Regions from separate parts of the Streptomyces sp. SP17BM10 genome, predicted to be linked through region 1. Evidence: riboswitches for the same ligand, from Rfam matches in the RefSeq annotation. Region 1 holds a riboswitch; each other region holds the start of a gene.
What was found. Region 1 has a riboswitch for cyclic di-AMP ahead of PUR71_RS01945 (transglycosylase family protein). Riboswitches for the same ligand answer to the same signal wherever they lie in the genome.

Region 1 (5,269 bases):
GTGCCGGTCTCGATGCCCTTGGCCAGGCGGGCCGGGTTGGTGACGAACAGGTCGTCGCCGACCAGCTGGACCTTGTCGCCCAGCTTGTCGGTCATGGCCTTCCAGCCGTCCCAGTCCGACTCGTCCAGCGGGTCCTCGATGGAGACCAGCGGGTAGGCGGCGACGAGCTCGGCGTAGTACTCGATGAGCTCGGCGGCCGAGAGGGCCTTGCCCTCGAACTGGTAGGCGCCGTCCTGGTAGAACTCGGAGGCGGCGACGTCCAGGGCCAGCGCGATGTCGCGGCCGGGCACGTAGCCGGCCTTCTGGATGGCCTCGGTGATGAGGTCCAGGGCCTCGCGGTTGCTGTCCAGGTTCGGCGCGAAGCCGCCCTCGTCGCCGAGGCCGGTGGACAGGCCGCGCTCCTTCAGGACGCCCTTGAGGGTGTGGTAGACCTCGACGCCCCAGCGGACGGCCTCGGAGAAGGACTCCGCGCCGATCGGGGCGATCATGAACTCCTGGATGTCGACGTTGGAGTCCGCGTGCGAGCCGCCGTTGAGGATGTTCATCATCGGGACCGGCAGGACGTGCGCGTTCGGGCCGCCCAGGTAGCGGAACAGCGGCAGGTCGCTGGCCTCGGAGGCGGCGTGCGCGACGGCCAGCGAGACGCCCAGGATGGCGTTGGCGCCGAGCGAGGACTTGTCCGGGGTGGCGTCCAGGTCGAGCATGGCCTGGTCGATCAGGCGCTGCTCGGTGGCGTCGTAGCCGACCAGCTCCGGGCCGATCTGCTCGATGACGGCCAGGACGGCCTTCTCCACGCCCTTGCCGAAGTAGCGGTTCTTGTCACCGTCGCGGAGCTCCAGCGCCTCGAAGGCGCCGGTGGAGGCACCCGACGGGACAGCGGCACGACCGGTGCTGCCGTCGTCGAGGCCGACCTCGACCTCGACCGTGGGGTTGCCACGCGAGTCGAGGATCTCACGGGCTACGACGACATCGATGGACGGCACGAGGCATCTCCTTGCGGAAGCAGGGTCCCGCCGACCAGTGGTGCGGTCGGCCGGATGATTGCGGAGTCGTTACGACCAGAGCCTAACCGCACGTGGTCCCGGGGCCGCGCCGACCTCGGTCCCGTCTCAGCGTGTGGCCGGGCTACTTACCGGTAGTTCACCTGAGCTCCCCGGGAAAAGGGGCGGAAGCGGACGAAGGGGGCCGGTCCGGGGTCGGCCCCCTCCTGGCGTGTCGCGCCGTTCCGGCCGGTGTCAGCCGAGGTGCAGCACCTGGCCGGGCAGGATCAGGTTCGGGTCGCCGCCGACGGTGCCCTGGTTGCCGTCGTAGACCGACTGCCAGCCGCCGTGCACGCCCTGGGCGGCCGCGATGCTCGACAGCGTGTCACCGGCGCGGACGGTGTAGTCGTGGCCGCCCTGCTGGGGGACGGCGGCGCGCGGGGCCTGCTGCTGCGGCTGGGCGTACTGCTGCTGGATCTGCTGCTGGGCGGCCTGCTGCTGGGCCTGGCCCGCGTACTGCTGGTAGACGCCCTGGTGGCTGGTCCAGTACCAGGTGCCGTTGTTCTGGTACCAGTACACCTTCGCGTCGGCGTCCCAGCCGGCCTTGCCGGAGAAGCCCGGGGCCTGCGGCTGCTGAGCCTGCTGGGTGTGCTGCTGGTACTGCTGCTGCGCGGGCTTCTGAGCCGGCTTCGGCTGGGCCGGCTTCGCCGCGGGCTGCTGCTGCGCCGGCTGCGCGTGCTGCTGGGCGGCGGGCTTGGCGTCCGAGGTGTCGACGGCGGCGGGGGCGCCGCCCTTCGACAGGCCGGCCTTCTTCGAGCAGACCGGCCAGGCGCCCGGACCCTGCGAGGCCAGGACCTTCTCGGCCACCGCGATCTGCTGACCCTTGGTCGCCTGGTTGGCCTGCGCCGCGTACGCGGTGCCGCCGTACGCCTTCCAGGTGCTGGAGGTGAACTGCAGGCCGCCGTAGAAGCCGTTGCCGGTGTTGATGCCCCAGTCGCCGCCGCTCTCGCACTGGGCGACGGAGTCCCAGGCGGAGGCCGGGGCGGCGGAGGCGCCGGTGGCGGCGAGGAGCGGCATCGCGAGTCCGACACCGGCCACTCCGGCGACGGCGATGGCCTTCTCGGTCTGGGTGCGACGGCGATGACGACCGGTTCCAACGAACAGCATGAAGGGGTCCCTCTCCGCACGCCTGCGAGGTGAGCTGTCGGGTTCGGACCGGGAGGTGGCCCGGCCGCCGTCTGCGGAAACGAATCCGCTCGGGCGGCTTCACCCCAAGCCGTGGAGGAACGGCAACAAACCTGGTTCCCCCGCCCCTGCCCAGGGGTCTGGTCGGTTTCCCGTGGCGCGGCGGGCAGGACTCGGCGTTCCGCACTCGGGGTCCGCAGCTGCGAACTCCACGGAGAGTAGACAGATCCTCAGACCAATCACAAGCTCATATCGCAGACATCACACAGAAATCACGGCCCGTGGTCGATCGCCTACCAACGGCGGCCGTTTGTCCGGATTGATGGGCGTTCATACCGGCTGCCCCTTCAGGTTCGCGACGTTCCGTCAGTGTGTCGGACCGTCGGGAAGCGCGTGCGGCGAACGGCTCTCGGGACTGAATTCGACCGGAAGTTCTCGCAATCCGCGCATGATCAGGCCACCGCGCCACCGCAGGTTCTCCGGGCTTTCCGCCAGTTCGATATCGGGCAGCCGGGACAACAGGGTGGCCAGCGCCGACCGGCCTTCGAGCCTGGCCAGCGGGGCGCCGATGCAGTAGTGGATGCCGTGCCCGAACCCCAGGTGCGGGTTGTCCGCGCGGGCCAGGTCCAGGGTGTTCTCGTCCGAGAACCTGGCCGGATCCCGGTCCGCCGCCGCCAGCACCACGAGCACCGGGTCGCCGACCGGGATGTCCACTCCGCCGATGGTCAGCGGGCTGGTCGCGAACCGCCACGTCGCCAGCTCCACCGGGCCGTCGTAGCGCAGGAGTTCCTCGATACCGGTCTCCAGCAGAGCCGTCTCGCCGCGCGCCACCGACTCCTGCAGCAAGCGGCGCTGCTCCGGGTTGCGCAGCAGCGCGTACGTCCCGTTGCCGATCAGGTTGACGGTCGTCTCGAAGCCGGCGAAGAGGAGGATGAACGCCATCGCGGCGGCCTCGTTCTCGGTGAGGTGCTCGCCGTGGTCGCTCGCCCGGATCAGGCCCGAGATCAGGTCGTCGCCGAGGTCCGCCCGCTTGCGGTGGATCAGCTCCAGCAGGTACGCCCGCATCCGCTTCACGGCCCGCCCCACGCCGCCGCGCTGCGGCCCGCCCTGGCCAGGCTTCGTGTGTCGCAGCATCATGCCGGCCCAGTCGCGGAAGTCGTCCTGGTCCTCGGACGGCACGCCGAGCATGTCGCAGATCGCGTAGATGGGGAGCGGGAACGCGAACTCGTGGATGAGGTCCGCCGAACCGCGCTGCGCGAAACCGTCGATCAGCCGGTCGGTGAGCTGCTGCACCCGCGGCTCGAACTCGGCCACCCGGCGCGGCGTGAACGCCTTCGACACCAGGCGGCGCAGCCGGGTGTGGTCCGGCGGGTCGATGTTCAGCAGGTGCGTCATCAGGTCCGCCTGCCGCTCCCCCGGGATCCCGACCCGGCCGGTGCGGTGCGCCTGCTCGCTGTGGTGCGCCGGGTTCTTCGACAGCCGGGCGTCCGCGAGCGCCTGCCGCGCGTCCGCGTACCGCGTCACCAGCCAGGCGTCCACCCCGCTCGGGAGCGTGGTGCGGTGCACGGGGGCGTGCTCGCGCAGCCAGGCGTACGCCGGGTACGGGTCGGCGGCGAACTCCCACGTGAAAAGCGGCGGACGGGCGGCGTCGGGCTGAACTGGCATGGGACGACCGTATCCGGTGGGCCGGGGGCGCCCCGGCACCTACGGTGAGTGACCGGATCGTCCCCGGGCCGCGGACCGTGTCCCAACACGCCGCGAACGCCCCGTGGACAGTGCGTGGACGGGTTTTGCACAGCTCTTGGACGGCGGGCAGGCGTGAGCCTGGTCACCTGAGGGGTAACCCCTGTTGCGGAGGGTCAGGACCTGCCTACGATCCTCGGCAGAAATCGTGGGCGTCAGTGCGGACCGCCCACAGGGAGGAGCGCACCATGCGGGTCACCGGGGCAGTCGTCGTCATCGCGGTACTCGACGGCGGGTCGGGGGCCGACCTCGCCCGCCGGTTCACCGCGGCAGGCGCCGCCGGAGTGCTGATCGCCGACCAGCGGGTCGGCGTCGCCGAGGACCTCGCCAGCGAACTCGACCGGCCCGGCTGCCCCGTCGTCGGCGTCGGCGGGGACGTCCGCCGCCCCAGCGACGTCGCCGCGCTCGTCGACACCGCCGAGAAGCACCTCGGGCCGATCGACCTGTTCTGCGTCGCCGGCCCGGACGGCGAGCGGATCATCTCCCTCTCCGACCTGCCCGACCACCTCGGCCTCGAGCGCCTCGCCGAACTCGTCACCCTCGTGGGCGAGGCCATCGGCGAGGTCGTCCTGCCGCGGCCGCGGGCCGCCGTCCCGGACGCGGTGACGGCGGCCTGAGGGCGCTCTCCCCCTCTGCTCCGGCCGCTCCGGCTACTCCGGCTTGAGGCCCTCCGCCTCGCGAACCGCGTCCCGGTACGCGCGCGCCGCAGCGCGCAGCGCCGCGTCCACATCCACCCCCGCGTCGTGCGCACGCTGCGCCACTGCCAGCAGCAGCCTGCCCGCGGACTCCTCCGTGAGCTCCGCGGGCAGCTCGTACGCCTCGTCCGGCACGCCCTCGAACCCGGCCCGGCGCACCCGCGACACCAGCTTCGCCGCGTACGCGAGCGACGGCAGACCGGCCGGCACGCCGTCCAGCACCGACTCGCGGTCCGCCTTCTCGGCCGCCTTCAGCTGCTCCCAGTTCGCCTCGACCTCGGCGGCGCCCTCCGCCTCGACGTCCCCGAACACGTGCGGGTGCCGGTACATCAGCTTCTCGACCAGGTCACCGGCCACGTCGTCGATCGAGAAGGCGTCGGTCGGGTGCTCCTCGGCGATCCGCGCGTGGAAGAACACCTGGAGCAGGACGTCCCCGAGCTCCTCGCGCAGCGTCTCCCGGTCCCCCTCCTCGATCGCCTCGACCAGCTCGTACGCCTCCTCGACCAGGTACTTCACCAGGCTCGCGTGCGTCTGCTCGGCGTCCCACGGGCAGCCGCCCGGCGAGCGCAGCCGGTCCATCACCGAGACCAGGTCCAGCAGGCGGGCACCGGGCAGGTCGTACGACCCCGGCAGCACCTCGATCTCCGGCACCTCGCCCGCGCGCTC
Region 2 (5,269 bases), on a different contig from region 1:
CGGGCCACCAACTCGTGCAGCGTCTCGTTCTGCCGTTCGGTCGCCTGGTCGAGGGCCCGGGCGCGGGCGAGGTAGCCCTCCGGGTCGGTGGCGAGCATCAGCTGGACGGTCTGCGCCATGCCGCCGGAGCGGTACTCGGCACCCGCCACGGTGGCGAGGTCGCCGCGCAGCTGGTTGAGCTGGTCCTGGGCGACGGCGATCTCGCCCTGGAGGACGGTGGTCTCGCCCTGGAGCCGCTGCTGGGCCTCCTGCGCGGCGTTGTACTTCTCCGACGCCTGTTCGGCCTCGTTGTACAGCTGCTCGACCTGCGCCTTGACGTCCTTGCGGCTGGGCGCGTCCGGGGCGCCGGGGGCGGCCTGGGCAGTGCCGCCCGTGGTGACGCCGAGGGCGGTGGCGGCGGCCGCGGTCAGCACCAGCGCACGGGCGAGCAGTTGGGAACGGCGGTGCACGGGCATGGCGGCGGCTCCTCCAATCCTGCGGACCGGTCCCGCCGCCGCACCCAAGCGGGCGGTCCTGGAGCGGGAGTCCGGTGGCAGACGTTAGCGAGTCCGGGCAACCGAGTCCAAACCCCTCCCAACCCGAATATTCGGCCTCCAATCGGACATGCGCCCGACGAAAGGAAACGCCGCAGGCCCGGCCCTCCGGGGAGGAGGGCCGGGCCTGCGGGAAGCCGAGCGGGGGATCAGACCCGCACGATGACCGAGAGCGGCATGTTGGAGACCGCCTCGTAGCGGACGCTCGCGCCCGGCTTGGGCGCGTGCAGCACCTGGCCGTTGCCGGCGTAGATGCCGACGTGGTGGGCGTCGCTGAAGAAGATCAGCAGGTCGCCGGGCTGGGCCTGGGAGAGGTCCGTGCCGAGGCGGGTGCCGGCGTTGGCCTGCTCCTGCGAAGTGCGCGGCAGCGAGACGCCGGCCTGGTCGAACGCCCAGACCATCAGGCCCGAGCAGTCGAAGGAGTTCGGGCCGGTGGCGGCCCAGACGTACGGACTGCCGATCTTGGTGGCCGCGTAGGACAGCGCGGCCGCACCGCGCGAGCTGCCCGGCGCCGGCGGCTTGGCGACCGGCGAGGACGACGGGGCCGAGCCGAGGTCGGTGCGGCTGCTGTCGCGGGAGGCGCGGTCGGCGGCGGCCTGCTGGGCCTTCGCGGCGTCGGCCTTGGCCTTGGCGTCGGCGGCGGCCTTCTCCTCGGCCGCCTTGATGGCCTGGCGCTCCTGCTCGGACAGCGTGTTGAAGAGGTCCTGGGCGGCCTTCAGCTTCGCCTGGATCTGCTCCTTGGACGCCTTCAGCTGCTGGGTGGTCGCGTCCAGCTCTGCGAGCTTGCCCTGGGCCTCGTTGCGGTCCTGGTCCAGCTTGCGCTGCTGGTCCTGGAGCTCCTTCAGCTGCCCCTTCTGGGTGCTGCCGGCCTGGTTCAGGGCGTCGGCCTGGCTGAGGAAGTTGTCCGGCTTGGACGAGAACATCAGCTGGACGGTCGGGGATATGCCCCCGTTGCGGTACTGCTCGCCGGCGATCTGGGCGAGGCCGCCCTGGAGGTCGGTCACCTGCTCCTGCTGGCGGGCCACCTGGTCCTGCAGACCGGAGACCTGCTTCTGCAGCTCCTGCTGCTTGGCCTGGGCGGCGTTGTACTGCTCGGTCGCCACCTCGGCCTGCTCGTTGAGCTGGTCGACCTGCTCCTTGACCTGGTCCTTGGTCGGCGTCGGGTCGGCGTGGGCGCCGGACTGCGCGGAGAGGGCGACGGCTGCGGCGGCGACACCGGTCAGGAACGAGACTCGGGCACGACCGGCGGGCTTGGGACGACGATGGGACGCCACGAAGGCGGACTCCTTCTTCCTACGTCCGCCTACCGGGTGAGCTGACGGGTTCGGGCCGGAAGCATGCCCTACGACGCCTCACGGCCGTTCCACCGGCCGACCTGGCGCCGATTCACCCCGGAGGAACGTGGTTCCCCGGCTCCGCTCCACAGCGCCCAACCACTGGGCTCCCCTGTCGGACGGTCGCTTCGACGCGTCCCGCTGCTTCACGAACTCGGCGGGAACCACCGCCGCCACCCTGGCTGGGCGATCGACAGTGCGGTGGTTCGGGGCACGACCCTAGTAACTGAACCGTGATCGGTTCAAATCCTTGTCAGAAAAAAGGCGGAAGAATATCCAAGTTCTTTTGTGAAGATGACAGAAGGTGATCGCAGCAGTACGCAAGGCTGATCACTTGTCACGCGGACCCGGGGAAACGCGCACAAGCGAACGCGCCACCCCCGTTCGGGAGGTGGCGCGGATCACAGGGCCTTCGCACCGGCCCCCGGCGTGTCGGAGGGTCAGACCCGGCGGATCGTGTTGATCGGCATCGCGTCGGCCTTCATCACCTTGACCACGTCACCGGTGTGCGGCGCGTGCACCACCATGCCGTTGCCGATGTACATCCCGACGTGGTGCATGTCGGGACCGTAGATCACCAGGTCACCGGGCTGGGCCTGGTCCAGCGAGGGCACCCGGGTGCCATAGTGGCCCTGCTCCTGCGAGGTGCGCGGGAGCGAGACGCCGGCCTGGCCGTACGCCCAGACCATCAGGCCCGAGCAGTCGAAGGTGGTCGAGCCGGTGGCACCCCACACGTACGGCGAGCCCTGCTTGCCCATCGCCTTGGCCACGGCCACGGCCGCGTAGCCACTGGCCGGCGGCAGGTTGCTGAGGTCGACCCGGTCGGTGCCGCGCGAGGCACGGTCGTCCTGGGCCTGCTGGGCCTTCAGCGCGGCGCGCTCGGAGGCGCTGAGCGAGTTGAGGAGGTCCTGGGCGGCCTTGAGCTTGGCGTTGACGTCCGCCTTGGCCTGGTTCAGGTCCTTGGTGGTGGAGTCCAGGGAGGCCAGCACCGCGGCGGCCTCGGCCTTCTCCTGGTCCAGGCGGCGCTGCTGGTCCAGCAGGCCCTTGAGCGCGTCGGTCTCGGTGGCGCTGGCCTGCTGGACGCTGGAGGCCTTGTCCAGGTAGCCGGACGGGTCCGAGGAGAGCATCAGCTGGACGGACGGGTCGATGCCGCCGGTGCGGTACTGCTCGCCCGCCACGCCGGCGAGGCCGGTCTGAAGCTGGGTCATCTGCTCCTGGCCGCGGGCCACCTGGTCCTGGAGCTGGTCGGCCTGCTTGCGCAGCTGGTCGGCCCGCTCCTTGGCGCCGTTGTACTTCTCGGCCGCCTGCTCCTGCTCCTGCTGCAGTTCGTCGATCTGCGCCTTGACGTCCGTCTTGTTCGGCTGCGGCGCGGCGTGCGCGGCCACCTGGGCGGAGAGCGCGACCGCGGTCGCAGCGGCGGCGGTGAGCACGGAGACCCGCGCGCGGCTCGGCTGCTTGGGACGGCGGTGGGAGGCCAAGGGACCGGCTCCTTCTTCCATGGACTCATGGACTCACCGGTTCGGGTGAGAAATCCGGAAAATAGGTTTGACGCCAGACCCTAGTGAAGATCCAGGCGTTACGCCACTCCCCCGAAGGCGTGAACTCCGGGCCCCCACGCCGCTTCACCGAATCCGCACATCACCGCAAACCGGACGCTGACCAGCCGTCATCACCATCGGCATGGAATCAGGGCCGCGCCAGCCGGTTCAGCAGTAGAACCGAGGCGACCGGGCGCGCGCCGGCCTTCCGCACGCCCTCCGCGACCTCCCGGTCCGCGGAGACCACCACGACCGGACGGCCCTGCGGCTCGGCCCGCACCAGGCGCCTGATCAGCTCGTCCGCCGTCTCGCCGGTCCGGCTGAAGCGCACCCGGACCCCGCGCGGCGGCGCCATGATCACCGGGACGTCCAGGTCCTGCCCGTCGAACACGCATGTGACCTCCGCCTGCGTGCGCTGGGCCAGCATCGCCAGCCCGCCCAGCAGCCGCAGCCGCTGCTGCTCCAGCGGCAGCGTCGGGTAGCCGGTCTTCGTCACGTTGTAGCCGTCCACCACCAGGTGCACCTGCGGGATCGCCAGCAGCTGGTCCAGCAGCGCCGGATCGTCCTCCGCCAGCCCGCGCCGGGCCACGTCGTGCGGCGAGGCCGAGCCCGGCACCACCGCCTCCACCAGGTCCGCCGGGCGGATCTGCGACACCGGCAGGGCCAGCTCGCGCTGCAACCCCTGCGCCGACTGCAGCACGGTGTCCAGCAGCAGTCGCAGCCGCATGTCCTCCACGCTGCGCCCCTCGCGGGCCGAGCGCCGCCCCTGCTCGGCGGCCGTCTCCAGCTCGCCGACGCGGTGCCGCAGCCGCCGCGCCTCGCTCTCGGCCGCACTGCGCTCGATCGCCGCCTGCGCGCGCAGCGCCTCCAGCTCGCCGGTCACCCGCCGCGTCTCGGCCTGCGCCCGGCGGGTGTCGCTCTCCAGCGAACGCACCTTCTTGCGCAGCGAGTCGGCCTCCCGCCGGACGTCCTCGGACTCGGCCCGCTGCCGGTCCAGGTCCGCGCGGGCCGCGGCCCGCACCTCGGCCAGCTCGGCCTGCAACTTCTCCACCAGCCGGGCCGCCTCCGCGGCCGCGCCCTCGGCGCCGGCCCGCTCGGCCTCCTCACCGGCCTCGGCGACCAGCCGGCTCCAGCCCGCCGAGCGCACCAGGTAGGCGGCGGCCGCGACGTCCATCGGATCGGCGGCGCCGGGGACGCTGCCCGACTCCAGCGCCTTCACCAGGTCCGGCTGGCCCAGCCGCAGCCGCTCCGCTATCCGCACCCGGAAGGCCGGCTCCGACTCCAGCGCCGCCGCGATCGCCGTGGCCGCGTACTTGGCCCGCCGGGCCGGGGTGAACTTGGCGTACTGACGCAGGCTCTGCGGCAGCTCGCCGGACGGCAACCCGCCGAGCGCGTCCGCGGCCAGGCCGACCACGCGCCGGCGCACGCCCTCCGGCAGCGGCCGGTCGAGCTTCTCGACGGGACGGCCGGCCCCCGGCTCCGCGGCGGCACCGGACGCAGTGGCACCGTCGACGACCCCCGCCGCCCCGGCGGCCGGCTCCGCAGCGGGCTGCCCCTGCGGTCCGGCGGGCTCCCTCGCTGCGTCCACCACGTCCTCGGCTCCGATCCTGGTCCAACGGGGGCGGCCCCGCGGCCGCCGTCCCTGTCGTCACGCTCCGTGCGTTCTGTCTGTATTGTCCCGTGCGGCGGACGGCCCTGCCGTGCACCGTCCGCCGCACCGGCGGGGCATCAGGCCTGCTCGGCCTCGGCCGCCGCGTCCTGCGCGCCCGGGCGGGCGACCAGCTCGACCTGGTCCACCGCGTTGCACCAGCGGCAGCGCACCGTCTCGACCGTCTCGCTCAGGACTTCGGTCTCCTCGACCTTG
Region 3 (5,269 bases), on a different contig from region 1:
GGCCGGCACGGTCTGGCTGTGGCCCAGGCTCGCGAGGAAGACCTGGCAGGCGGTGCTCGGCCGGATCGGCGCGCTGCTCGCCACCCAGCTCACCGTGCTCGCCGCCCTCGGCCTCGTCGCCAACAGCTACTTCTCCTTCTACAGCAGCTGGGACGACCTCCTCGGCACCGGCGGCGACAACGGCCCGGTGGTGATCCACAACAAGGCGGACGCCTCCGGCCGGCTGCTCGTCGAGACGATCGGCCACGCCTCCGTCCAGGGCGGCGGCGCGATGGGCCGCGAGCCCGCCAAGTCCGGCGAGATCCGCAAGGTCCGGATCGACGGCAAAGTCACCCGGCTCTCCACGGAGGGCTACGTCTACCTGCCGCCGCAGTACTTCCAGCCCGAGTACGCGCAGCGCCAGTTCCCGGCCGTGATCGTCAGCACCGGCTTCCCGGGGCTGGCGGAGAACCTGATCACGCGGTTCAACTACCCGGGCGCGGCGCTCAAGCTGCTCCAGGAGGGGAGGATGCAGCCGACCGTCATGGTCCTGATGCGTCCCTCGCCCGCGCTCCCGCAGGACACCGAGTGCGAGGACGTCCCCGGCGGCGCACAGTCCGACACGTACTTCACCAAGGACGTCCCCTCGGCGATCCAGGCGAGCTTCCGGGTCTCCGCCGACCCGCAGGCCTGGGCGTTCATGGGCAACTCCACCGGCGGCTACTGCGCGCTGAAGCTCGCCATGCGCCACCCGGAGGTCTTTCCGACCGCCGTCTCCCTCTCCGGCTACTACCGCGCCGCCGAGGACCCGACCACCGGCGACCTCTTCGGCGGCAGCCGGCAGCGCCGCGACGAGGCCGACCTGATGTGGCGGCTCGAGAACCTGCCGCAGCCGAAGACGTCCGTCCTGCTGGCCGGCACCAAGCAGGGCGACGGCGACTACAAGCGCGACACCGAGGCGTTCATCGACGCGGTGCGGAGCCCGGGCCCGATGAAGGTCTCGTACAGCATGCTGGAGACCGGCGGCCACAACTTCGAGACGTGGAGCAAGCTGCTGCCGTCCTCGCTGGAGTGGCTGTCCGGGCACCTCAAGGTCCCGAACCAGCCGAACCCGCCGGCCCCCGCGGCCTGACGGCCCCCACGCCCTGACGGCCCCCACAGCCTGACGGCCCCACGCCCTGACCGGGCGGGCGGGCTCAGGCCAGCCGCTCCAGCGTCCCCGTGTGGAGCTCGCCGACCCGGCCGCCCTCGCCCTCGAAGGTCCAGAACGCGCGCACCGTCAGCCGGACCAGGTCCATCACGTGGCTGACGGTGATTCCGCTCTGCTCGGTCCAGCTGACGAAGTACACCTCGGGCGCGACCTCGGCGACGTGGAGCGCCACGTCCTCCCACTGGCCCGCCGACTCGCCGAGGCCCTCCCAGCGCAGCCGCTTGCCGTCGGCCGAGTAGGCGTTGCGGAAGGCCGCGCCGTTGTCGGCCCGGAAGAGGTAGGTGCGGCCGGCGAAGGCGGGCAGGGGCGCGGTCATGGCGGGGCGGTTCCTCGTCTCTGCGGGAGGGGCGCGGTGCTCTTGTGCACGGCGGTGGATGTCGGACCTCCAATTTATCCGATCGGGCGCGCTCGCACGGCCACTGCCAGTGAAGGCGCACCCCCGTCACCGTCACCCCGCAGGGCCCGCCACACGCGCTGCCGCCCGCCCCGCAGGCGCCGCCCGCCTGGCGGCCGTCCCTGCTCACCCGCGCCTGGCCGGCCCGATCGTCCGCGGCCCGGACCTGCGTCAGCGCGTCCCGGCGATCCGTGATCATCCGGGGGCCCCGGAAGGCCGGCCAACTGATCCACTGCGCACCGTAGTTGATCGACACGACTGTGAGCTGCGCGACAACCGGCCGCGACGAGTTGTCCGTTCACGGACCGACTGCCTAGCCTGCAACGGTCGTCCGCCCCGCGGACCCCGCCGCCGGGACGCCGAGTCCCGTCCACCCGACGGCGGGCAACCGAGCACCACAGCGGACGGGAGCGGGGGAACCAAGGTCAGCGCCACGACCCGGCACGCCTCCGTGCGTCCGGGCCGCGGCTTGGGGTGAAGCCGCTCCCACAGGCGGCCGGGCGACCTCTCAGCCCGAACCCGACAGCTCACCTCGCAGGCGTCGCAGAGGACACCCCATGCACCAGCCTGCCCGGCGCCGCGCGCCGCGTCACGCCCGCCCGTCCCACCGCGGCCGCACCGCCGCCCTCGCCGCCACCGGCGCGCTCGCCATCACCGGCGCCGGCCTGTTCGGCCTCCAGGCCGCGCCCGGCGCCCAGGCGGCCACCGGCCCCACCGTCACCCAGGACTGGCTCGCCCCGGCCACGATGGTCGCCGGCCGGGCCGCCACGGCGACCCTCACCCTCCACTCGTCGTCCTGCTTCGTCGCCAAGACCGTCGGCGTCGGCGTGCGTGACGCGGCCGGTCACAACCTCGACTTCCCCGGGAACGCCGGCAACGTGTCGATCTGCCCCTCGGGCCACACCTTCACCAGCGCCGCGCGTACGCTCGCGGCCGGCACGTACACCGAGTTCGGCTTCTGGCAGGACCTCGGCGGCACGTGGCACAACCTGCCTTCGAAGCAGTTGGTCGTCGCCAAGGCCGCGGCCCCGACCGCCGCGCCGTCGGCCACCCCGACCGCCACCCCGTCGGCCACGCCCGCGCAGACCCCCACGGCGACGGCCACGGCCACGCCGAGCGCCACCCCCACGCCGAGTGCCACCCCCGGCGCGACCGCGAGCCCGAGCGCCCAGGCGCCGTCCTCCCCGATCGCCGGCAAGTCGCTGACCTGGTCCGACGAGTTCAACGGCCCGATCAACTGGGGCCAGCGCTGGGTCGGCGACAAGAGCAGCTCGTACAAGTACGGCAACCACAATCCGGACGACAACAAGCTCGACTGGCTGGACCGGAACAACGTGGGCGTGGCCAACGGCGTCGCCACCTTCACCGCCGCCCCCGGCAGCAACACGCTGGAGAACGGCAAGCGGTCCTGGAACACCGGCTTCCTCACCACCGAGGGCTCCAGCGAGGGCTTCCAGGTCAAGACCGGCGACTACGCCGAGACCCGGGTCAAGCTGCCGGCCGGCACCGGCGCCTGGCCGGCCCTGTGGACCTGGAAGAACGGCAACGGGGAGGTCGACTCCTTCGAGTACCACCCCGACAACCCGAACCTCCTGGAGCTGACCAACCACGTCAACCCGGGCAACGGCGACTACTACACCAACGCGAGCGCCGTCGCGAAGGACCAGTGGGTGACCATCGGCACCCACTACGGCGCCAACTCGGTGGACTGGTACGTCAACGGCGTCAAGGTGTTCTCGGACGGCAAGGGCGTCGGCGCGAACTTCTCGGCGTACCTCATCCTCAACCTGTCGGTGAGCGCGGGGGAGTACCACCCCGCGCCGCAGGGGACCACCCCGATCACCATGGCCGCCGACTACGTCCGCGTGTACCGGTAACCACCGGTCCGAGTCCTCAGCCGGCAGCCGTCTCGACGACCTCGATCGTGAACGGCTGCCGGTTGTCGCGCGGGTCCCGGTCGTTCGGGCTCAGCACCTCGACCCGCCCGCCGTGCAGCGGGCCCGGCTTCACGGTCGGGGAGATCCGCACCTTGACGAGCGCCGTCGCGGTGCGCCCCTGCGGCAGGCCGGCCCGGAAGGCGCAGCGCACCCGGCGGCCGCCCGGGAGCACCTGGCAGTCCTCGGGGAAGTACGGGCCCTGCGCCGTGACCCCCGGCGGCAGGTCGACGATGACGGTGAACGGCGAGGCGGTGGTGTCCGGGCCGCGGTTGGCGACGAAGCCGTGCACGGTGGTCGTGCCGCCCGGTGGGGCGGCGTCGGGGTCGAGCCGGATCACCTCGAGGTCGGAGTCGGACGGTACGGCGGCCCGGCTCGCCGGTGCGAGCTGCACCGCCGCTCGGGGGTCGGGCCCCGGCCCGGCCCAGGACGGGTCGGCGGTCGCCGTCGCCACCGCGCAGCCCGCTGCCACGGCCACCGTCAGCCACGTCCAGCCCCCCGCCCCGCCGCGTGCACCCGTGTGCGTGCGCCCCATCGCCGTCCACCGTTCCCCTCGTGCCCCGGCCGCCCGCGCCGTCGCGGGCCGCGTCCGCACCAGGGTGGCCGAGCGACGGACGGCCGGCTCCTCGCCCCGCCCTTCGTCCGCCCGAACGGAGGAACACGTGCACGGGAAGTCGGCCACGCCGACCTCCCGTGCACGGCACGCCACCTGACCGTCCCTCAGGGTGCGAGGACCTGCCCCAGCCGGGCCGCGATCTTGTGCATCACCGATACGAGCGACGCCGCGCCGTCCTGCTGCTCCAGCGCCCGGATGCGGGCCTCGGGGCCGGAGACCGACAGCGCCGTCGGCGTCGGCGCGCCCGGGACGGCGAGCGCGATGCAGCGCACTCCGATCTCCTGCTCCTGATCGTCGACGACGTACCCGCGCTCGCGCGCCCCTGCGAGCTGGCGCAGGAGTTCCTGCGGGTCGGTGACGGTGTACTCGGTGTGCGCGGGCAGCGTGTTGGGGCCGAGGACGGCGCGCGCCTCCTCCTCGGGCAGCTGGGCGAGGAGCGCCTTGCCGACGCCGGTGCAGTGCGGTTGCACCCGCCGGCCGACCTCGGTGAACATGCGCATCGAGCGGCGCGACTGCACCTGCCCCACGTAGACCACCTCGCCGCCCTCCAGGACCGCCAGGTTCGCGGTCTCGCCGGTGGCCTCCATCAGCTCGGCCAGGTAGGGGCGGGCCCAGCTGCCGAGCAGGCGTCCGGCCGTCTCGCCGAGCCGGATCAGCCGAGGGCCGAGGGTGTAGCGGCGGGCGGTGTCCTGGCGGACGTAACCCTGCTGCACGAGCGTGCGGACCAGGCGGTGGATGGTCGGCATCGGCAGGCCGGAGGTGGTGGAGAGCTCGCTGAGCGTGGCCACGCCGCCGGAGTCGGCCAGCGCCTCCAGGAGCTGGAAGGCGCGTTCGACGGACTGCACGCCGCCGCTCGCGCGGTCGGCGCCCGTCGTCGATGCTGTGTCGGGGGTCGCAACCACCGGCGTTCCCTTCGCTGTCGGGGAGGAGTAGAGTCCCGGCGATCACATCAACAAACCGTTGAAATTCTGTATCGCGGAAACTAGTCTCCACTTTACAGAATCGAATGCGCCGACAGGTGGGTTCGGATCAAGGAAGTTCCCCGAGGAGGCTCCCACCGGAGCTCCCTTCGCCAGGCTCAACCGTCTTAGGAGTGTCCTGCTCATGGCCACAGATCAGGGACCCGGCGTCTCCCC
Region 4 (5,269 bases), on a different contig from region 1:
TCAGACATCGCGGCGCAGGCGGGGGTCAGCGAAGCCACCGTCTCCCGCGTACTCAACGGCAAGGCGAACGTCTCCGCCGCCACCCGGCAGACCGTGCTGGCGGCCCTCGACGTGCTCGGGTACGAGCGGCCGACCCGCCTGCGCCAGCGCAGCGCCGGGCTGATCGGGCTGATCACGCCGGAGCTCAGCAACCCGATCTTCCCCGCGCTCGCGCAGGTCATCGAGCAGGTGCTCAGCCGACACGGCTACACGCCGGTGCTGTGCACCCAGACGCCCGGCGGGTCCACCGAGGACGAACTGGTCGAGATGCTGGTGGACCGGGGCGTGGCGGGCATCGTCTTCGTCTCCGGTCTGCACGCCGACTCCACCGCCGACCACGACCGCTACGCCCGGCTCGCCGGGCGCGGGGTGCCGTTCGTCCTGATCAACGGCTTCAGCGAGCGGATCGACGCGCCGTTCATCTCGCCGGACGACCGGGCCGCGATGTGGATGGCCGTCCAGCACCTCGCCGAGCTCGGGCACGAGCGGATCGGGCTGGCGGTCGGGCAGAAGCGGTACGTGCCGGTGCTGCGCAAGATCGAGGGCTTCACGGCCGCGATGCGCGCCGTCCTCGGGCGGACGCAGGAGGAGGCCGAGGAGCTCGTCCACCACACGCTGTTCAGCGTCGAGGGCGGGCACGCGGCGGCGGGCGCGCTGCTGGACAAGGGGTGCACGGCGATCGTGTGCGGCAGCGACATGATGGCGCTCGGGGTCATCCGGGCGGTGCGGCAGCGGGGGCTGTCGGTGCCGCACGACGTGTCGGTGGTCGGCTTCGACGACTCGCCGCTGATCGCCTTCACCGAGCCGCCGCTGACGACGATCCGCCAGCCGGTCGAGGCGATGGCGACGGCGGCGGTGGACGCGCTGCTGGAGGAAGTGGGCGCGAACGCCGCCCAGCGCGGGGAGTTCATGTTCCAGCCGGAGCTGGTCATGCGCGGCTCCACAGGGGCCTGCGCGCGCTGAGGGCGGGCCGGCCGGCGACGGCCGTGACGGCCGCGGGAAGGGCCCCGGAGGGCGGTTGCTCTCCGGGGCCCTTCGGCGCGCCGTAACGGGTCGGCCGGGGTCAGCCCTCCTGGACGGCCGGGCGGTCGGCGGTGACGCGGTGGCCGTCGGCGGCGTCGCCGGTGCGGGTCTCGGTGCGGCGACCGCGGGCCAGGTAGTCGCGCAGGATCAGTTCGACGGCGTCCTGAGGACTCTTGGTGCCGGAAAGCATCATCGCGTCGATCGCGAGGTTCGCGTCGAGCGTGACGGTGACCTGGGCCATGGGTGACTCCTCCTCGGGTGCAGAGCAGCAGCATGCCCGTTGGGCCGGGGTTTGACCATGCGAATGCTCCGGTGCGCGGAGGGGCGGGTGCGTGCGGGTACGGCGAAGCCCCGGGGAGAGCGACCAGTCTCTCCCCGGGGGCGGGCGGGTGGCAGCTGACAGATGACAGATGTTGAAATCTGTTATCTGTCAGCTGTTATCTGTTATCTGTCAGCTGCGCGCTGCTACCCGCGATCCGTCAACCGCCCCCGGCGGGACGGTTCCGGAAGGACCCTCAGACGCGGCCGGCGAAGTCCGGCGCCCAGTTGGCGATGGTCTGCAGGCGGACGCCCGCGCTGGGGTTGGCGGCCTCGACGTACTGGCCGCCGCCGATGTAGATCGCGACGTGGTAGACGCCGGAGTCCTGGCCGTTGTTGGACCAGAACAGCAGGTCGCCCGGCTGCAGGCTGTCCAGCGAGACGTGGGTGCTCGCGGCGGCCTGGTCGTTGGCGACGCGCGGCACCGAGATGCCCGCGGCGCGCAGCGCGGCCTGGGTCAGGCCCGAGCAGTCCCAGCCGCCGTTGCCGGTGCCGCCGTAGACGTACGCCTGGCCGACCTGCGCCTTGGCGAAGTCGACCGCGGCGGCCATCGAGCCGGTGACGGCCGGGGCCGGGGTCTGGGTGGCGGGCTTCGAGGACGGCTTGGCGGCCGGGGTCTGGGCCGCGGCGGCCGGCTGGGCGTTCACGGTGTTCCCGGCGGAGGACTGGCCCGGCTTCTGCGAGCGGTCGAACCAGTTGAAGTCACCGGACTGGTCGGCCGGCGCCTGGGCGGAGTCGCCGAAGGACAGGTGCTGGCCCGGGTAGATGGTGTTCGGACCGTCGGTCAGGGTGCCGCGGTTCAGCTCGTACAGACGCTGCCAGCCGCCCTTGACGTTGTGCTTGTCGGCGATCGTCGACAGCCAGTCGCCGGCCACGACGGTGTAGTCCGAGGCACCGGCCTGGGCGCCCGTGCGGGCACCGCCCTGGGCCCAGTCCTGGCGCTTCTGCGCCCAGGTGCCCTTGGCGGAGTCGGCGGCGGCCGGGGCCTGCGCCTGGTCCTGCGCCGGGGCGGCGGGCTTGACGGCGGGCTTCGAGGACGGCTGGGCGGCCGGGGCGGCCTTCGTGGCGCTCGCGGCGGCGGACGTGTCGACCGCGGCCGGGGCGCCGCCAGCGGTCAGGCCGGCCTGGACGGAGCACACGGGCCAGGCGCCGGGGCCCTGCGAGGCGAGGACCTTCTCGGCGACGGCGATCTGCTGGTCCTTGGTGGCCTGGTTGGCCTGCGGGGCGTACGAGGTGCCGCCGAAGGCGGCCCAGGTGCTGGAGGTGAACTGCAGGCCGCCGTAGAAGCCGTTGCCGGTGTTGATGCTCCAGTCGCCGCTGCTCTCGCACTGGGCGACCTTGTCCCAGGTGGCGATGGAGGCGGCCGAGGCGGTGCCGGAGGTGAGGCAGGGGATGGTGAGGCCGACGCCCGCGACGCCGAGGGCGGCGATCACACGGCGGGTGCGGCTGGACAGGCGAGTGCCGTTGGTGGGCAGCATGAAGACGCGGTCCTCTCCCACGCCTGCGAGGTGAGCTGTCGGATTCGGGCCGGAGTTGCCCGGCCGCGCTGTGGCGCGGCTTCACCCCTAGCCCAGAACCGTTCCGTGGAGCGGTCCGGGGCGACTTACCTGTGGGTCCCCCGCTCCTGCCGTGGTGCGTTTTCGCGCTTCCAGCGCACCCGACGGCAGGACTCGGCGTTGCGGATGAGCTGGGTCCGTGTGGTCACGAACGGGGAGCACGTTAAGCAGACTTAAGTTCGAACTGCAAATACCTGTGATGCGCATCACGGGTTATGGAAAGTCACCAAAACTTTCCTTTTCCAAGATCGAAAATGATCGTTTTCTCGCAATAAACCTGCGGATGTGCACAACTGGCAGATGCTCAGGATTCGGATGACGGAAGGTCACCCGATCGCAAACAATCACAGAACGGACATCTCGCACATTAGGTTCTTAATTCCTTTACGCCGCAAGCCGAAAGGGCCCGGAACGGAGTCGTTCCGGGCCCTTTCGGTGCGTGCGGTCGGCGGCTACTCGCCGACCTCCTGCGCGGGCGCCCCGGGGGCCGTCCCGGTGGCCGCGTGGGCCGCGCGGGAGCCCTCGGCGGCGGCCTCCGCCGCCTCGGCCTCGGCCTGGGCCTGGGCGGCCGCCAGGGCCTCCGCGGACGGCGTCGGCAGCGCGGCCAGGTACAGCGAGGCGATGAGCTGGCCGACCGTCTGGTAGGCGCCGAGCGGCGCGGCGGACGGGCAGCCGGTCTCCTCGGCGGCCGTGGCGAGCAGCTCGGAGTCCGCCTCCGGGCCGATCACCAGCGGGGCCAGTGCGGGGCGCTGCGAGCCGGTCTCCTTGAGGTGCGCGACGGCGGCGGCGACCGAGCCGGGCACGTCGAGCGCGGCGGCGACGACCGGGACGGCCAGGCGGGCGGCCAGCAGCACGCCGGTGATGCCGGCGGCGGCCGCGGCGTCCTCGCCGCCCACGGTGGTCAGCACGACGCCGTCCGCGGCGGTCGCGATGGCGAACAGGCGGGCGCGGTCGGCGCGGGCCAGCCCGGCCTCGGACAGGCGCACGTGGACGGCCTCGGCCAGCAGCGGGTGCGGGCCCAGCACGTCGGTGACGTGGGCGCCGTACTCGGCGGCGAGCGCGTGGAGTTCGGGCAGGAAGTCGTGCGGGCCGGGCACCAGGGGCACCAGGATCGGCGCCGGGACGCCGGCCTCCGCGGCGGACGCCAGCAGCTCGCCGATGCTGCGCTCGGTGCCGTCCGCGCCCTCGGTGCCCTCGCCGGGGAGGTAGCCCACCGCGGTCTGGACGCCGTTCTGCTCGCTGCGGACGATCGAGAGCAGTTCCTCGACGACCGAGCGGGACTCGGGCCCGGCGGTCGCGGGCACGGCGAGCACCAGGGCCGGGGAGCCGGCCGGGATCTCGGGGCGCTCGGGGCGACGGTGGCGCCCCCGCGCACGGGAGCCTGGAGTGCGAACGGGCAGTGGCGCGCCCGGGATGGCTGCGGTGCTCATGGCGGAGATCGTAGGTCATCGGCCCGTCAGGACTGCAGTCGGCTGCCGTGCCGGTTTCGCGCGAGCGTGGTGTGCGCGGCGCGCGGAGGTCCCGCGTACGCGGGCCGATGAGCGGTCATTGGGTCATATTCCGGACATACCTGCCCCAACCCCCGCGCGTCCACCGGTATCTCCTGGAGACGCGGTCGGCAGGGCGTCACGTTGCATCCGTGGCGCGTGAGATGTCTCACAGTCGACGGGCTGTCTGACGGAGCGTCACGAGTGCGCGACTCCCGGCTTTCGAAGATCAACATTCAGCGGGGGGCCGCTCACGGCCGGTTATCGGAGGGTGGACGGTTCGGTCGACTATGTCCGTTTACGTACCGTCGCGAGAAGGGTCCGTGAAGAGTTCAGGTCGGCCGGTGAAAGGCCTCGTGCACCTGCACCGTCTCGTGCTGATGCACGTGCACAGCAGCTATCATCGCGTCAAGTGAGGCGTTGTGCCGGGCTGGTACGGGGCCGGCCCGTTCGTTCGGCGGGTGCCGGGAGCGCCGCGCTGGACCGCAACTCCGGGGCTCTTCGGGAGACTTCTATGCACGACTCGCACGAATCGCAGGACCTGGGCGGCTCGTACGCTCCCTACAACGGGATGGCCGCCACCGAGTTGGAGGGAGTGGTCTGGCAGAAGAGCCTGCACAGCAACTCCCAGGGCAACTGCGTCGAGTTCGCCGCGCTGCCGGGGGGCGACGTGGCGATGCGCAACTCGCGCTTCCCGGACGGTCCGGCGCTCATCTACACGCGGGCCGAGATCGCCGCGCTGCTGCTGGGGGCCAAGGACGGGGAGTTCGACCACCTGTCCGCCTGACCGGCTGTTCACCGGGCCGTTCGTCCGGTCGTCCGGCCGCTTCACCGGACGTCCGTCGG

Region 2: another riboswitch for cyclic di-AMP. It lies ahead of PUR71_RS19900 (NlpC/P60 family protein); the one in region 1 lies ahead of PUR71_RS01945 (transglycosylase family protein).
Region 3: another riboswitch for cyclic di-AMP. It lies ahead of PUR71_RS31745 (glycoside hydrolase family 16 protein); the one in region 1 lies ahead of PUR71_RS01945 (transglycosylase family protein).
Region 4: another riboswitch for cyclic di-AMP. It lies ahead of PUR71_RS30845 (transglycosylase family protein); the one in region 1 lies ahead of PUR71_RS01945 (transglycosylase family protein).

The regions. Positions count from the first base shown of each region.
Region 1 covers NZ_JAQYXB010000329.1:12,089-17,357, reverse strand. Annotated here, with positions in the region: gene eno (phosphopyruvate hydratase) at 1-983, opposite strand, end outside; gene PUR71_RS01945 (transglycosylase family protein) at 1,236-2,147, opposite strand; cyclic di-AMP (ydaO/yuaA leader) riboswitch at 2,153-2,321, opposite strand; gene PUR71_RS01940 (cytochrome P450 family protein) at 2,532-3,830, opposite strand; gene PUR71_RS01935 (SDR family NAD(P)-dependent oxidoreductase) at 4,097-4,525, shown strand; gene PUR71_RS01930 (MazG family protein) at 4,559-5,269, opposite strand, start outside.
Region 2 covers NZ_JAQYXB010000588.1:235,452-240,720, forward strand. Annotated here, with positions in the region: gene PUR71_RS19895 (C40 family peptidase) at 1-455, opposite strand, end outside; gene PUR71_RS19900 (NlpC/P60 family protein) at 683-1,807, opposite strand; cyclic di-AMP (ydaO/yuaA leader) riboswitch at 1,818-1,971, opposite strand; gene PUR71_RS19905 (C40 family peptidase) at 2,308-3,345, opposite strand; gene PUR71_RS19910 (NYN domain-containing protein) at 3,554-4,996, opposite strand; gene PUR71_RS19915 (hypothetical protein) at 5,134-5,269, opposite strand, start outside.
Region 3 covers NZ_JAQYXB010000661.1:231,731-236,999, reverse strand. Annotated here, with positions in the region: gene PUR71_RS31755 (alpha/beta hydrolase) at 1-1,111, shown strand, start outside; gene PUR71_RS31750 (MoaF-related domain-containing protein) at 1,176-1,505, opposite strand; cyclic di-AMP (ydaO/yuaA leader) riboswitch at 1,967-2,139, shown strand; gene PUR71_RS31745 (glycoside hydrolase family 16 protein) at 2,141-3,460, shown strand; gene PUR71_RS31740 (hypothetical protein) at 3,477-4,052, opposite strand; gene PUR71_RS31735 (IclR family transcriptional regulator) at 4,238-5,035, opposite strand; gene aceB (malate synthase A) at 5,238-5,269, shown strand, end outside.
Region 4 covers NZ_JAQYXB010000661.1:14,046-19,314, reverse strand. Annotated here, with positions in the region: gene PUR71_RS30855 (LacI family DNA-binding transcriptional regulator) at 1-1,002, shown strand, start outside; gene PUR71_RS30850 (hypothetical protein) at 1,103-1,303, opposite strand; gene PUR71_RS30845 (transglycosylase family protein) at 1,578-2,858, opposite strand; cyclic di-AMP (ydaO/yuaA leader) riboswitch at 2,866-3,027, opposite strand; gene PUR71_RS30840 (sirohydrochlorin chelatase) at 3,389-4,366, opposite strand; gene PUR71_RS30835 (DUF397 domain-containing protein) at 4,938-5,210, shown strand; gene PUR71_RS30830 (hypothetical protein) at 5,252-5,269, opposite strand, start outside.